Regions from separate parts of the Sporosarcina sp. OR05 genome, predicted to be linked through region 3. Evidence: riboswitches for the same ligand, from Rfam matches in the RefSeq annotation. Region 3 holds a riboswitch; each other region holds the start of a gene.
What was found. Region 3 has a riboswitch for thiamine pyrophosphate ahead of NRI27_RS02990 (3-oxoacyl-ACP reductase). Riboswitches for the same ligand answer to the same signal wherever they lie in the genome.
Positions count from the first base shown of each region.

Region 1 (3,136 bases), on a different contig from region 3:
AATTAATCCGATAGAGAGCGCGTATAGGAGAAGGGCAGCCACTGCTGCTCTTCTTTTTTCGGCCAACTTTGTTCTTAAAAACGGGTACCTGTGTCAGGTTAAATTTAGTTAATTCATGACAATTGTGTATACAAGAATGTCGTGGTTGTAGTGTTTATTAGTAAAGTTCCTACACCTGCAATCAGTACGCGAATAAAGGTAAATGGTATACTACATTTAAATAATGCGCATTCTATTTGATGAATAGATTCTCTTTTAAAGTCGTGAAAAGAAAAAGTAGGTGAACAAAGTGGGAAAATATCAATTGGATTATAAAGGTCAATCGGCTGTGACTAAATATCATGAAAAAAACAAGCCTGTTAAGTTTGATAAAAAGCAGCATCTTGAAAAGTTACGTACAGAGTATTTGAATAAAAAGCAAAAACAAACAGATCAATAATTGGAGCGAAAGAGGCTGGGACATAACATAAAAAAACTGCATTATGGCTAATTCGCCTTTTAATGCAGTTTTTAATATTTTTCCAGTGTTTCTTTTCAAATTCTTTAGTGAGTCGGAGCGGAAAAAGGCCGACTCCTGCGGGATTGTAGCGCGAATGTTGAGACCCCGCAGGGAAAGCCGTTACGCAGAACGGCTTTTGCGAGCAAAAGCGTAGCGTTGGGAGCAAGGATGCCTTAATTTCCGCAAAGTACGCAGAAATACGGCAAATCGAACTCTTCGTTGTTCGATTGGCTCAAGCGCGCCCCGCGGAAAGCGTGCCTTTGGAGCGCAGAGGAACGGTCTATTTAGAGTTTTGTCCCAGCGTCTTTATTTGAGCTCCTTTATTGAATGACCGTTTGGAAGGACAACATATTAGGTAATAAATGGTCCGGTTGTAATGGATCATACAGTATGATATGGTTTAAGATGAAAACCCATAAGAATAGTAGAAATGGCAGCAATCGTTTTACAAAACCTTAAAAACTTAATAGGATGCACTAGGGGTGTTATTTAACTGAGATGAGTAGAAACTCAAACCCTTTGAACCTGATCTAGTTGATGCTAGCGTAGGAAAGTGTGAACATTCATACATATGAAGAGGGATGACTCTGTCTTTTTCTTAGTGTGTCATATTTGTTTTACGCAACTTTCCTTTTGGAAGGTTGCGTATTTTTTTTAGCTGTCATTTGCCTATTCAACTATTACATGTTTAGGAGCTGTTGAAATGACAAAGGTCGTGTTGGTAACAGGAAGTAGTCAAGGATTAGGGGCAACGATCGCAAGGACATTGGCAAGCCAAGGATTTCGGGTCGTCATTAATTACAATAAAAGCAAAGAGGCAGCCGACAAGATGGCTTTTGAGATTGGAAAAGATCATGCGATTGCGATTCAAGCGGATGTCACCAATCGTGCAGAAGTAGAGCGCATGGTGGAAAAGGCAACGGCATACTTCGGGCAAATTGATGTGGTCGTCAATAATGCATTAATCGATTTCAAATTTGATCCAGTCAAGCAGAAGCCGTTTAGTGAACTATCTTGGGAAGATTATCAGGGACAGTTGGATGGGACGTTAAAAGCAGCATTTAACGTCATTCAAAGTGTCATTCCTCAATTTATTGAACGACAAAATGGAAGTATTATCAATATCGGAACAAATCTGTTTCAGAATCCTGTCGTTCCTTATCATGAATACACGACAGCGAAAGCCGGATTGATCGGTTTTACACGCAATATCGCTGCCGAGTTAGGGGCATACGGTATAAAAGCGAATGTCGTTTCAGGGGGCTTATTGAAAACAACGAATGCGAGTGCTGTTACAACGCCGGAAGTATTTGAATTAATTGCGAACGCTACGCCGTTGAAAAAAGTGACAACCCCTCAAGACGTTGCAAATATGGTAGCTTTTTTGTCTTCATACCATGCGAGCGGCATTACAGGGCAGAATTATACAGTCGATGGCGGCTTAACAATGAATTGACAAATGGGGGTGTGGAGAGTGACTGAACAAAAAGGGAAACAATTGAACTTAGGTGTTTTGCTGTATGGGTGCGGGCACCACCAAGCTGCTTGGCTCATGCCTGACTCAAGTGTTGAACGCATTGGTGAGATTTCCTATTATCAAGACTTGGCCAAGTTGGCGGAAAGGGGCTTGCTTGACGTCGTATTCTTTGCGGATAATCAATCTTTTGCAGGAAAGAGTTCCAGTGAATTGCCGGCATTTTGGTTTGATCCGCTCATCAATTTAACAGCCATCTCCCAAGTGACAGACCATGTCGGGTTAGTTCCGACGATTTCAAGCACTTTTTCCAATCCGTTTACAGCTTCCCGCCAGCTTTTGAGTTTAGACCATATTACTAAAGGTCGTGTAGGTTGGAATCTTGTTACGTCAATGACTGATGTTGAGGCGCAAAATCATAACATGGATCAACTGCCCTCGCATGATGAACGGTATGAAAAGGCAGATGAATTTGCTGTGTTAATGAATAAATTATTTCTTTCATGGGACAGTGAAGCATTTTTGCATCAACGTGAAGAGAAGAAGTTGATTAATCCTGCAAATATCTCGCCATTCCATCATGAAGGCACCTATTTTAAAGTGTGTGGACCGTCCACTACGCCGAAAAGCCCTCAAGGTAAACCGGTGGCGATGCAGGCAGGGGCGTCCAAACAAGGCATTGCATTAGCCGCAAAACATGCTGATGCCGTTTACTCAGTGTCATGGAATCTTAAGCAAGCCAAAAGATTTCGAGACAAACTAAATGAGCAAGTGAGACAAAGCGCGAACAACAGACATATTAAAGTGTTTCCGGGCTTAGTCACCTATGTGGGAGAGAGCCGTGAAGAGGCTTTTGCCAAGAAAGCCGCAATAGATGTGAAACTTCCTATTGAAACAGCTCTAAAACAGCTGAGTATGTTTATCCGGCAAGACTGCTCCGATTGGGCATTGGATGAAAAGGTTCCTCCATTGCCGCCTGTCGAAGAATTTACTGGGCCAGTCGGCCGGTACGAGACGATACTGGAAATTATTCATGATACCAACCCGACAGTAAGGGAGCTGTTGGGGTATCTGAATGCTGGTGGGGGACATTTCACGCTCATCGGCACACCGGAAGAGATTGTCGATCAGATGGAGCTTTGGTTTAAAGAAGGGGTGGCCGA
Region 1 is NZ_JANKJL010000003.1:99,524-102,659, forward strand. It holds gene NRI27_RS07525 (hypothetical protein) at 290-439, shown strand; TPP riboswitch at 968-1,068, shown strand; gene NRI27_RS07530 (3-oxoacyl-ACP reductase) at 1,203-1,955, shown strand; gene NRI27_RS07535 (LLM class flavin-dependent oxidoreductase) at 1,974-3,136, shown strand, end outside.
Region 1: another riboswitch for thiamine pyrophosphate. It lies ahead of NRI27_RS07530 (3-oxoacyl-ACP reductase); the one in region 3 lies ahead of NRI27_RS02990 (3-oxoacyl-ACP reductase).

Region 2 (3,136 bases), on a different contig from region 3:
TTTAGAGAAGCAAAAGAAGAAACTTATTCGCCCAGCCGTCCTAAAGGTTATCGACCAATGGACAAGTCCACAAGCTATTATTGGTGAGGTATTGGGAGTTGATGAAGAGTACTTGACGGTAAAAATAACTTTAACAGATGAAGTGATTCAATTGAGAAGAGAGGTTGACAAACCGGTACCTGTCGGTGTGCATTTGTATTGCTTTATTTTACCGGACGGTACAGAGAATGAAAATCATTTCTTAGCGGTATCGAGCCTCATCTTTTTCCCAACAGATCACCAACAAGTGTTTACGGAATTCATCAAGCTATTTGAAAAGACAGATGGCCAAACGACTGAGCAATTTATGAAAGAACAAGGGATGTCATTTTGGAAGATGCTTGCAAATGATAACTACGATGGCAGTGAATTCACCAACTTCGAAGCAGGTGTTTTGCAGTCCATCATGGCATTTCTTGATAAGCACGGACAGGAATCAGACAAGCTGTTAGAGATTGTTGAAGACTTCCTCGTGGAACAACAACCAAATGCACGGAAAGAAGTGGCAATCGCTGCAGGTGCGATTCGTTTTGGACAAGAAAAAGGTCTTTTTGATTCGATTCAGATGACCGTAAAAGAGATCGCTGAATCGTTTGAAGTATCCCCTTCATCCATGAATAAGTATTATAAAGATTTACTAGCGTATGAGGAACAGAAAATCGGAGTTGAATAACGAGGGGATGTAAAGTGAATCTAGCAAGCAGAGGGGTTATGATTGGTGAGTAAGAATAACAAAAAGAAGTATTCGGATGACCAGTTGTTTGGGCAAGACGAGTATTTCTATTTTATCGCAGGCTACACAGAGTCCGGTTTTGCATATGGGAAGACTTGGGAAGAGGCAATTGCAGATGGTCTCGTAGATGAAAATAGAAAGCCGATAAAAGAAGAAATTGTTGTGGATGAATTGTATCCATTTTGAATGAGAAATGTATATCTAGCTATGACAACGGTAAGGAAACTGTTTGATAAATATTTTATCTCCCACCAAAGTACGAGTTTGCAAGAATACATTTACAAATTCGCAAACTTCCACTATACTGGGCTCAACATAAAAAAGTGATGAATGACAATCCATTCCATCCAACTACATACCGTTTTCTACACTAGGGGTGCCCACTATGGCTGTGATGCGAGCAACTGCTCCGATCCCTTATTACCCGATCAAGATAATACTTGCGTGGGGAAGTGTAGTGACTTTCCGCGTTTTTTTACGATTGGACAAGTGGCTACATCTTCCGGGATGTAGTTTTTTTATGTAAAAAAATCGAGGAGGTTTTACAAATGAAGTGTGGCGTCAGTCCAATTATCGGATTCCGTTTCTCGTTGCATCCGATGGCGGCAAATTTTGTAGAAGTCATTAAGGGAGCGCTTGAACAAACAGATACTTCGAATGTTTGGATGCATACCGATGATGTTTCAACAGTTATTAGAGGAAAACAGGTGCATGTATTCAATGTTGCAAAGGCGATTTGCTTACATGCGGCGAAAACAGGTGAACACATTGCGATGTCTGGTACTTTTTCCGCAGGCTGTCCAGGAGATACAGCGGGTGATGTTTATTTGGATAAAGGGGATGAAGTGGCGAATATAGATACTACAAAACAATACGTGTCATCCCAATTCGCGCTGTATCCGATGAATAATCCGGATTACATGAATGTCATTTATCGTGAGGTGGATCGTGCGAAGGAGCGTGGTGTGTTCAATGAATCTATGCACTATGCAAGCGGAATCCACGGAGATATTCATGATGTGTTTGCTTTTTATGAGGAATCCTTTACGCATGCGCGTTCAGACCAGCATAAGCATTTAGTGATGACGGTGTCGATGAGTATAAATAGCCCTTCACATGGAGGTCGATGAGTATGTTGAAATCTTGGAAGTTAAAAGAAGTCGTTCTCATGTCTCTATTTTCTGTTGTGTTTGGCATTGTCTATTTACTGTTTTTACATGTCGGAAATATATGGGCTGGTTTTATTGGCCCAATTGCATATGAGTGGATTTTTGGTATTTGGTTCATTGTATCGATTATTTGTATGTACATTATTCGAAAACCCGGGGCTGCGGTCGTGTCAGAAACAATTGCTGCTGCGATAGAAGTATTGCTAGGGAATGCGGTTGGACCGAGATTGATTTTGGCAGGTTTGATTCAAGGATTAGGGGCAGAAGCGGCTTTTGCAGCAACAGGTTATAAGCGATTTAACGTGTGGGTGCTCATGTTGGCAGGAATTGGTGCAGCTGTTTTCAGTTTTGTCTATGGGTATTTACTTGGAGGATTTGCTGTTTTCAGTACGGGCTATGTTGTGTTGATGTTGGCTATCCGGATTGTGAGTGGTGCAATGATTGCAGGTGTTGGCGGTAAAATGGTCGTTGATGGTTTATTGGCAACAGGATCCCTTAGAGGATATGCGATAACGAGATCCGTTAAAGGTGATGCCCGTGCCTGAAGTGATCGAGTTTGAAGATGTCTGTTTTCGATATCCTGATGAAGATAAATGGATCTTAGATAAGGTTTCATTATCTATAAAGCTTGGTGAAAAGGTAGTCATCACTGGACCGAGTGGAAGTGGGAAGACGACATTACTGTACGTATGCAATCGGTTGTATCCTGATAACTGTGATGGCATTATGACGGGTTCGGTGAAGTTGTTTGGTAGGGAAAGTAGTTCATATGCCCAAGGAGAAGTGAATCATCGTGTAGCAACTGTTTTTCAAGATCCAGATGCACAGTTTTGTATGTTGACGGTAGAGGAAGAGCTTGCCTTCACATTGGAGAATCTCGATGTTGACCGTAGTGTGATGGCTGAGAAGATAGACGATGTGTTAACGATGACAGGTTTAATTGAGTTTCGGCATGCTGTCATTCAGCAGTTGTCTGGGGGAGAAAAGCAGCGGATTGCTACAGCTTGTGCGTTGATTATGGAGCCGGATGTATTATTACTGGACGAGCCGATTTCTCATTTGGATCCGTATACGGCTAGAAAGTTTATTGCTTGGTTGGATGAATTGCAAAACCAAAAAGGATTTACAGTTGTGGCAATTGAGCACCGGCTGGACTTATGGGGGACGTTTTTTGACCGGACGATTGAATTACAAA
Region 2 is NZ_JANKJL010000014.1:8,428-11,563, forward strand. It holds gene NRI27_RS15500 (YecA family protein) at 1-712, shown strand, start outside; gene NRI27_RS15505 (hypothetical protein) at 758-958, shown strand; TPP riboswitch at 1,135-1,240, shown strand; gene NRI27_RS15510 (YkoF family thiamine/hydroxymethylpyrimidine-binding protein) at 1,321-1,902, shown strand; gene NRI27_RS15515 (ECF transporter S component) at 1,905-2,486, shown strand; gene NRI27_RS15520 (ABC transporter ATP-binding protein) at 2,473-3,136, shown strand, end outside.
Region 2: another riboswitch for thiamine pyrophosphate. It lies ahead of NRI27_RS15510 (YkoF family thiamine/hydroxymethylpyrimidine-binding protein); the one in region 3 lies ahead of NRI27_RS02990 (3-oxoacyl-ACP reductase).

Region 3 (3,136 bases):
TTTCCCGTAATGAGCTCGCGATAGGCAAAGAAGGACTTGAGCGTATGCGCAACAAGACGGTTGCCATTTTAGGTGTAGGTGGTGTCGGTTCGTTTGCTGCGGAAGCTTGTGCACGCAGTGGAGTCGGCCGAATCATTCTCGTAGATAAGGATACTGTCGACATTACAAACGTAAATCGTCAATTGATTGCGACGTTGTCGACGGTTGGTCGTTCAAAAGTGGAAGTGATGCAAGAACGGATAGCGGATATTAATAAAGACTGTGAAGTAGTTGGTCTTCATATGTTTTATACGGAGGAAACGTACGAAACCTTTTTCAGTTATGAACCTGACTATGTCATTGACGCTTCCGATACAATTAGTTACAAAATTCACCTTATTAAAGAATGCTTACAACGTGGAATACAAATTATTTCCAGCATGGGCGCAGCAAATAAATTAGATCCTACTCGTTTTCAAATTGCAGACATTTCTAAAACGCACACCGACCCAATTGCCAAAGTCATTCGCCTCCGATTACGAAAAGAGGGCATTCGAAAAGGCGTCCCGGTTGTTTTTTCTGATGAAAGTCCGATTGTTGTACGTGAAGATGTTGTTGAAACGGTAGGGAATCCGGATGCCGCTATACGGAAAGCAAAAATGCCGCCCTCGTCGAATGCTTTCGTACCATCAGTAGCGGGATTGGTTTGTGCAAGCTGGGTGCTTAACGATATTGTTAAGGACTTGCCGATTGAAAGAGTGAACGACAGTAAGTAAATTTCACAAATTTTAGAGAAGAAAAAATAAAACTGCACGAAACGAAGTTACACAAACTTGGTTTCATGCAGTTTTTTTATGCTTTTGAAATCCTGTAGTCACATGTGTAATTAGTTCATGACTAGTCCGCCGTCCACAATTAAGTTTTGGCCTGTCACTGCGCGGCTCCATGGGGATGCGAAAAATAAGATTGCGTCCGCCACGTCTTCAGGTGTCGTCACTTGTTGTAGAGGGGTGCTCGCTTTAATGATGTCAAAGACAGCATCAGGTGTTGCTGCACTTGCGTCCGTCTTATGTAACAACCCACCAGACACCATATTAGCAGTGATACCGTATGCCCCTAGTTCTTTTGCAATGTTCCTCGTTAAACCGAGTAACGCTGCCTTACTCGTATTGTATTCATGGTATGGGACGACAGGGTTTTGAAATAAATTTGTGCCGATTGTAATAATGCGACCGAACTGCAGGGATTCCATATCTTTTCTCGCTGCTTGTAACGTATTAAGAGTCGCTTTGACACTTCCTTCAAATTGACATTGAAAATCTTTCCATCCAATTGTTTCGAGATCTTTCCTTGCATCTCCATTGAACGAAAAATTGACAAGGGCATTATTAACGATCGTTGTGATAGGTTTCCCGAAAAATCTTTTACCTTCCTCGAACATTCTTTTGACATCTTCTTCACTTCGGATATCTGCTTGAATTGCGACCGCTTTTTCTTTGCCAATTGAGCGAACGAGCTCTTCTGCTTGTTCGGCGCTTTTATAATAGTTTACGATCACTTTTGCACCTTCGCGGGCAAATGCTTGGACCACAGCTTTTCCTAATCCTCGACTACCTCCCGTAATGACTACCACTTGTTCTGCAATGTTCATTCTCCATCTCTCCTTCAAATGTTTGAATTGCACAAAAAAAAGACCACTGGAAAAAGCGGTCATGTGCATAGATAAGATGAACTCGCCACTTCCCTCCGTCGGTATTAACCGAATCAGGTTCAAAGGGTCAGAGTTTCCTCTTCTCAGCCAATAGGCTCCCCCAGTGATCATATGTATTTGTGTCTACCTCTTACTATACCATAGTTTGTTAGAAATAAGTCACTTGTTGAAAGGGGAGGGAACTGCTACAATATGAATATGGGTCATAATACATAGAATTGTTCTTGTGATATGTAAGGAAGAAAGTTATAAATCCACTGCAAGTTACGATGAGAGGACTGGAAATGATGCAAAGACAAGACGGCATATTATTGGAAAGTGGTACGAACGAAATTGAAATCGTTGAATTTGAAATTGGTAATAATCGATATGGCATTAATGTGATTAAAGTAAAAGAAATCATTTTACCTACTCCAATCACAATCATTCCACATGCACATCCTTCAATTGAAGGGATAATCCAATTGCGTGGGGACGTATTGCCGGTCATTGATATGGAAACCGTTATGGGCTTACCGAAGACAATTGGAAAAAATGAAGGTAAATACATCGTCGCTGCGTTTAATCAACAACAAGTAGTTTTCCATGTGCAAGATGTATCACAAATTCACCGGGTATCATGGGATCAAATTGAAAAACCCGCAGACCTCTATTCAGGTGATACGACACAAGTGATCGGTGTAATTAAACGATCGGAAGATATGCTGTTGCTACTAGACTTCGAAAAAATTGTCCTGGACATAAATCCTGAGAGTGGAATCCGTGTCGAAGAAGTGAAGAAACTTGGTGTACGCGAGCGGTCTGACAAACGTATACTTGTTGCGGAAGACTCTCCTTTGCTACGTAAATTGTTAAATGATACGCTTACCGAAGCAGGTTATGCAAACATCGAGTTCTTCGAGAACGGAAAAGATGCATTGGCCTACTTGGAAAATGCGATTGCTTCAGGTAAGAAGGCGCAAGAAGTTGTCCAACTCATTATTACAGATATTGAAATGCCACAAATGGATGGTCATCATTTCACAAAACGTATCCGTGAAAACGAACAGAGTGCTATGTTGCCAGTCATTATTTTCTCATCATTGATTACGGATGAATTAAAACATAAAGGTGAAAACGTTGGTGCGAATGATCAAGTAAGTAAACCGGAAATTGCTGAACTTGTTTTGAAAATGGATCAATATATTTTATAAAAAAAGAACACATCCTGTACACAAAATAGACAGGATGTGTTTTTTTATTTTCTTTGTCTGAATTCCTTTAACCGTTCATAAATCCCTGCGAGTTTCTTCTCCTCACCCGCGATAACAGGTTCGTAAAATTCTACGTCTTTCAATTTGTCTGGGAGGTATTGTTGATTTACCCAGCCGCCGAAAGATCCAATTGGGGTATCATGAGGATATTGATACCCACCGTGGCCGAGTTCAGCAGCTCCAGCGTAATGCG
Region 3 is NZ_JANKJL010000001.1:641,691-644,826, forward strand. It holds gene NRI27_RS02985 (tRNA threonylcarbamoyladenosine dehydratase) at 1-755, shown strand, start outside; gene NRI27_RS02990 (3-oxoacyl-ACP reductase) at 866-1,630, opposite strand; TPP riboswitch at 1,704-1,802, opposite strand; gene NRI27_RS02995 (chemotaxis protein) at 1,978-2,883, shown strand; gene NRI27_RS03000 (replication-associated recombination protein A) at 2,928-3,136, opposite strand, start outside.

Region 4 (3,136 bases), on a different contig from region 3:
AGTCATGTACTTCTTTTGCATCTTCTACTTTCGTTGGTACAGAAAATGCCTCAATACGGTTTTCAAGTGCGACAATTTGCGTTTTCACCTTTTCCAAATGTTCGTTTAGCTCAGGTGAATGGCTTCCCCCTTTAAAAAACACATCTAAATCCCATACTTCACTGTACAGTTTTGTCGTCATGTTCATCCCCCTCGTTGTTTGGAAAATTGCTATAAAAACCTGTATTAATTATAGCACGAATTTTCGGTATACGAAATATTTGATTTGTGACGGAAACTTCATACTTTCATTCGCATGTAGGGCTTTTCCTATGTATACTGTTCATGGGAGGATTTTATTATGTCTAGAATGATCTTGATGGCTCTTTCACTTCTGACGGTCATCGTTACGAATATAGCCGCTAGTTTTTTCACCCTCAATCATCAAACAACCGTTGAAATTGTTAACCGTTTGCCTGTGCTCTTTAATCCTGCAAATTATGTTTTTATTATATGGATTGTCATCTTCATTTTGTTGTTCATGTGGATAGTAAATTTCAATAAGATCACCGAGCAAATGAGCAACAAACATAAAAATCGAATCACTTTCCTGTTCGTAGTGAGCTGTGCGTTAAATACAATTTGGCTGTTCCTATGGCATTACAGCTTGTTCAACTGGGCAGTTATAACTGAACTCGCTCTTCTCGGTGTCGTACTTACCTATTATTTTACGTTTCCGAAGAAAGAAAATCGTTTGTATGGAAGAGTACCTTTTAGTATCCTTACGGGCTGGGTATTCATCTCCTCCATTTCTAACATCAGTTACACACTCATGTATCATGAATGGGAAGGTTTCGGTCTAAGCGATCCTTTATGGACAGTCTTTTACTTAACGATTTCCACTGCGTTCGCTTTACATTTTATGTACCATCACCGGGATTATGTGATGAATCTTGTTTTTGTTTGGACATTCATTGGCATTGCGATTCGAAACGGGATTGAAGAGTTGTTCATTACTTCTGCTGCACTCTTTTTGACTGCAGTCATCATTACATGCATGTTTCTTTTTTCAGGCAAAGGTGTACAAAAAAAATAGAGCAAAGTGCACACTACATGCACTTGCTCTATTTTAATTTCTTTGAATCAACCGTGGGGCGGATGTGAATAACAACACTGCTACAATTGCACATAACACTATGGAAGGAATCATATAAGAAGCATTGTATCCTAAAGAGTACAGCCAAGCCGGTTGGTCACCTGCATATTCCGCGAAGAACACCATTCCACCGATAAAATGTGCTAAAAAGCGCAATGATCCACCTAAAACGCTTCCTACAATAATGGCCGTTGCCATGGAACCTTTTTTACCTTCCGCTTTACTTTTCAGAAGCCATCTAAGTGTTACTGCCGCCAAACCGACAACCGTATACGCGATGAAATAATCCAACGCACCTTGTACAGGGTGAATAATGTAACCGCCGATGACTGCTTGGAGTAAACCGGAAATCAATCCCGTTAATAAACCTCCACTAAGGCCCCAACGGAATGCCATTAAGATAATTGGCAGCATCGATAAGGTGACGGAACCACCTTGAGGCATTTTAAATACTGTTAAGTTATCCAAAACAAATGACATTGCCCCTAATATTGCTACTTCCAATAAAAACTGCAAACGACTACGATCCAATTCGAATTCCTCCTCTTTTGTTTTCGGAGGGATACGGAAGAAAAGTCAACGTGTCAACAAAGACGTATGACCAGATTCTGTATTATACTTTACATAAAGCTCATCACTCACTAAACTTATGTAACAAAAAACGACATCCCGGATAGAACCGAGACATCGTATCGTATATGTCAGTTTCCATCCACATCCCTACGCAAGTATGAACTTACAGGTTCGAAGGGTCAGGACATCCGTCCAATCTCAGCCAAGTCGGCACCCCTTGTGGTCGTGTAATTCAATTGTCGTTACCATTGTATATGGTACAGTACATATAAGCAAGATGATTTTAAAAACTTCTTCTATTTATCAGGAGGTACACATGTCGAATAACAAAATCTTATCCGCCTTATGCTATTTCAGTATTTTCTTTTCCCCTCTTCTACTCCCCGCAATTGTCTTCTTCATTACGGACGATGCGGAAGTGAAAGGTCATGCAAAACGATCGCTCATTTCACATCTCGCACCTGTTGTATTGCTCATTGCAGGTTTTATATTGTTTACTTTTTCAATGGTTTCCTATGAGTCTCGATTAACGACGATGATGAATGGACAATTTGATTTCTGGGGGCTAGCCCCATTCTTATTCATGCTCATCTATGGCTTATTATTTTTAGTTGTTGTTATCTGGAATGTGTACCAAGGGGTTAAAGTGCTAAAATGACCGATAGTATTTTCAGCAAGCCCGCACCCCTCTTCACGAATGGAATTATGATATAGTAAAATGGAAAAGTACGTTTTGAGAAGGGACCTGTAAATAATGATTGTTAAAACAAATGAAGAAATTGAAGCGTTGAAAAAAATCGGACGAATGGTCGCTGAAATTCGCGAAGCGATGAAAGAAGCGGCCGTCCCTGGAATTTCAACAAAAGAACTTGACGAACTCGGTGGACGTCTATTTGCTGAGCGTGGTGCCGTTTCTGCCCCAATCGACCAATATGATTTCCCTGGCTATACATGTATTAGTGTCAACCATGAGGTAGCACACGGCATTCCAGGATCAACCGTTCTACAAGACGGAGATCTTGTCAATATTGATGTGTCTGGTTCATATGAAGGATTCTTTGCGGACACAGGCATTTCATTCGTCGTCGGTACACCTGACGAGAAAAAGCAAAAACTTTGTGACGTTGCCAAATTGGCATTTGATCGTGCAATGACAAAAGTGAAAGCCGGCTCAAAATTGAACCAGATCGGGAAAGCAGTCGAACGCGAAGCGAAAGAACACGGATTCGCCGTCATCCGGAATTTGACGGGCCACGGCATCGGTACTTCATTGCACGAAGAACCACAGCACATCCTCAACTATTATGACGCTTGGGATAAAACATTAATGGTCGATGGTATGGTATTGGCGGTAGAACCATTCGTATCCGAAAAAGCGGAAAACATAGTTGAATTAGGCGATGGATGGACATTTGTCACACCGGATAA
Region 4 is NZ_JANKJL010000014.1:50,097-53,232, reverse strand. It holds gene NRI27_RS15715 (M3 family oligoendopeptidase) at 1-181, opposite strand, end outside; gene NRI27_RS15710 (tryptophan-rich sensory protein) at 341-1,075, shown strand; gene thiT (energy-coupled thiamine transporter ThiT) at 1,109-1,666, opposite strand; TPP riboswitch at 1,836-1,936, opposite strand; gene NRI27_RS15700 (magnetosome magnetite crystal formation protein family) at 2,025-2,366, shown strand; gene map (type I methionyl aminopeptidase) at 2,463-3,136, shown strand, end outside.
Region 4: another riboswitch for thiamine pyrophosphate. It lies ahead of thiT (energy-coupled thiamine transporter ThiT); the one in region 3 lies ahead of NRI27_RS02990 (3-oxoacyl-ACP reductase).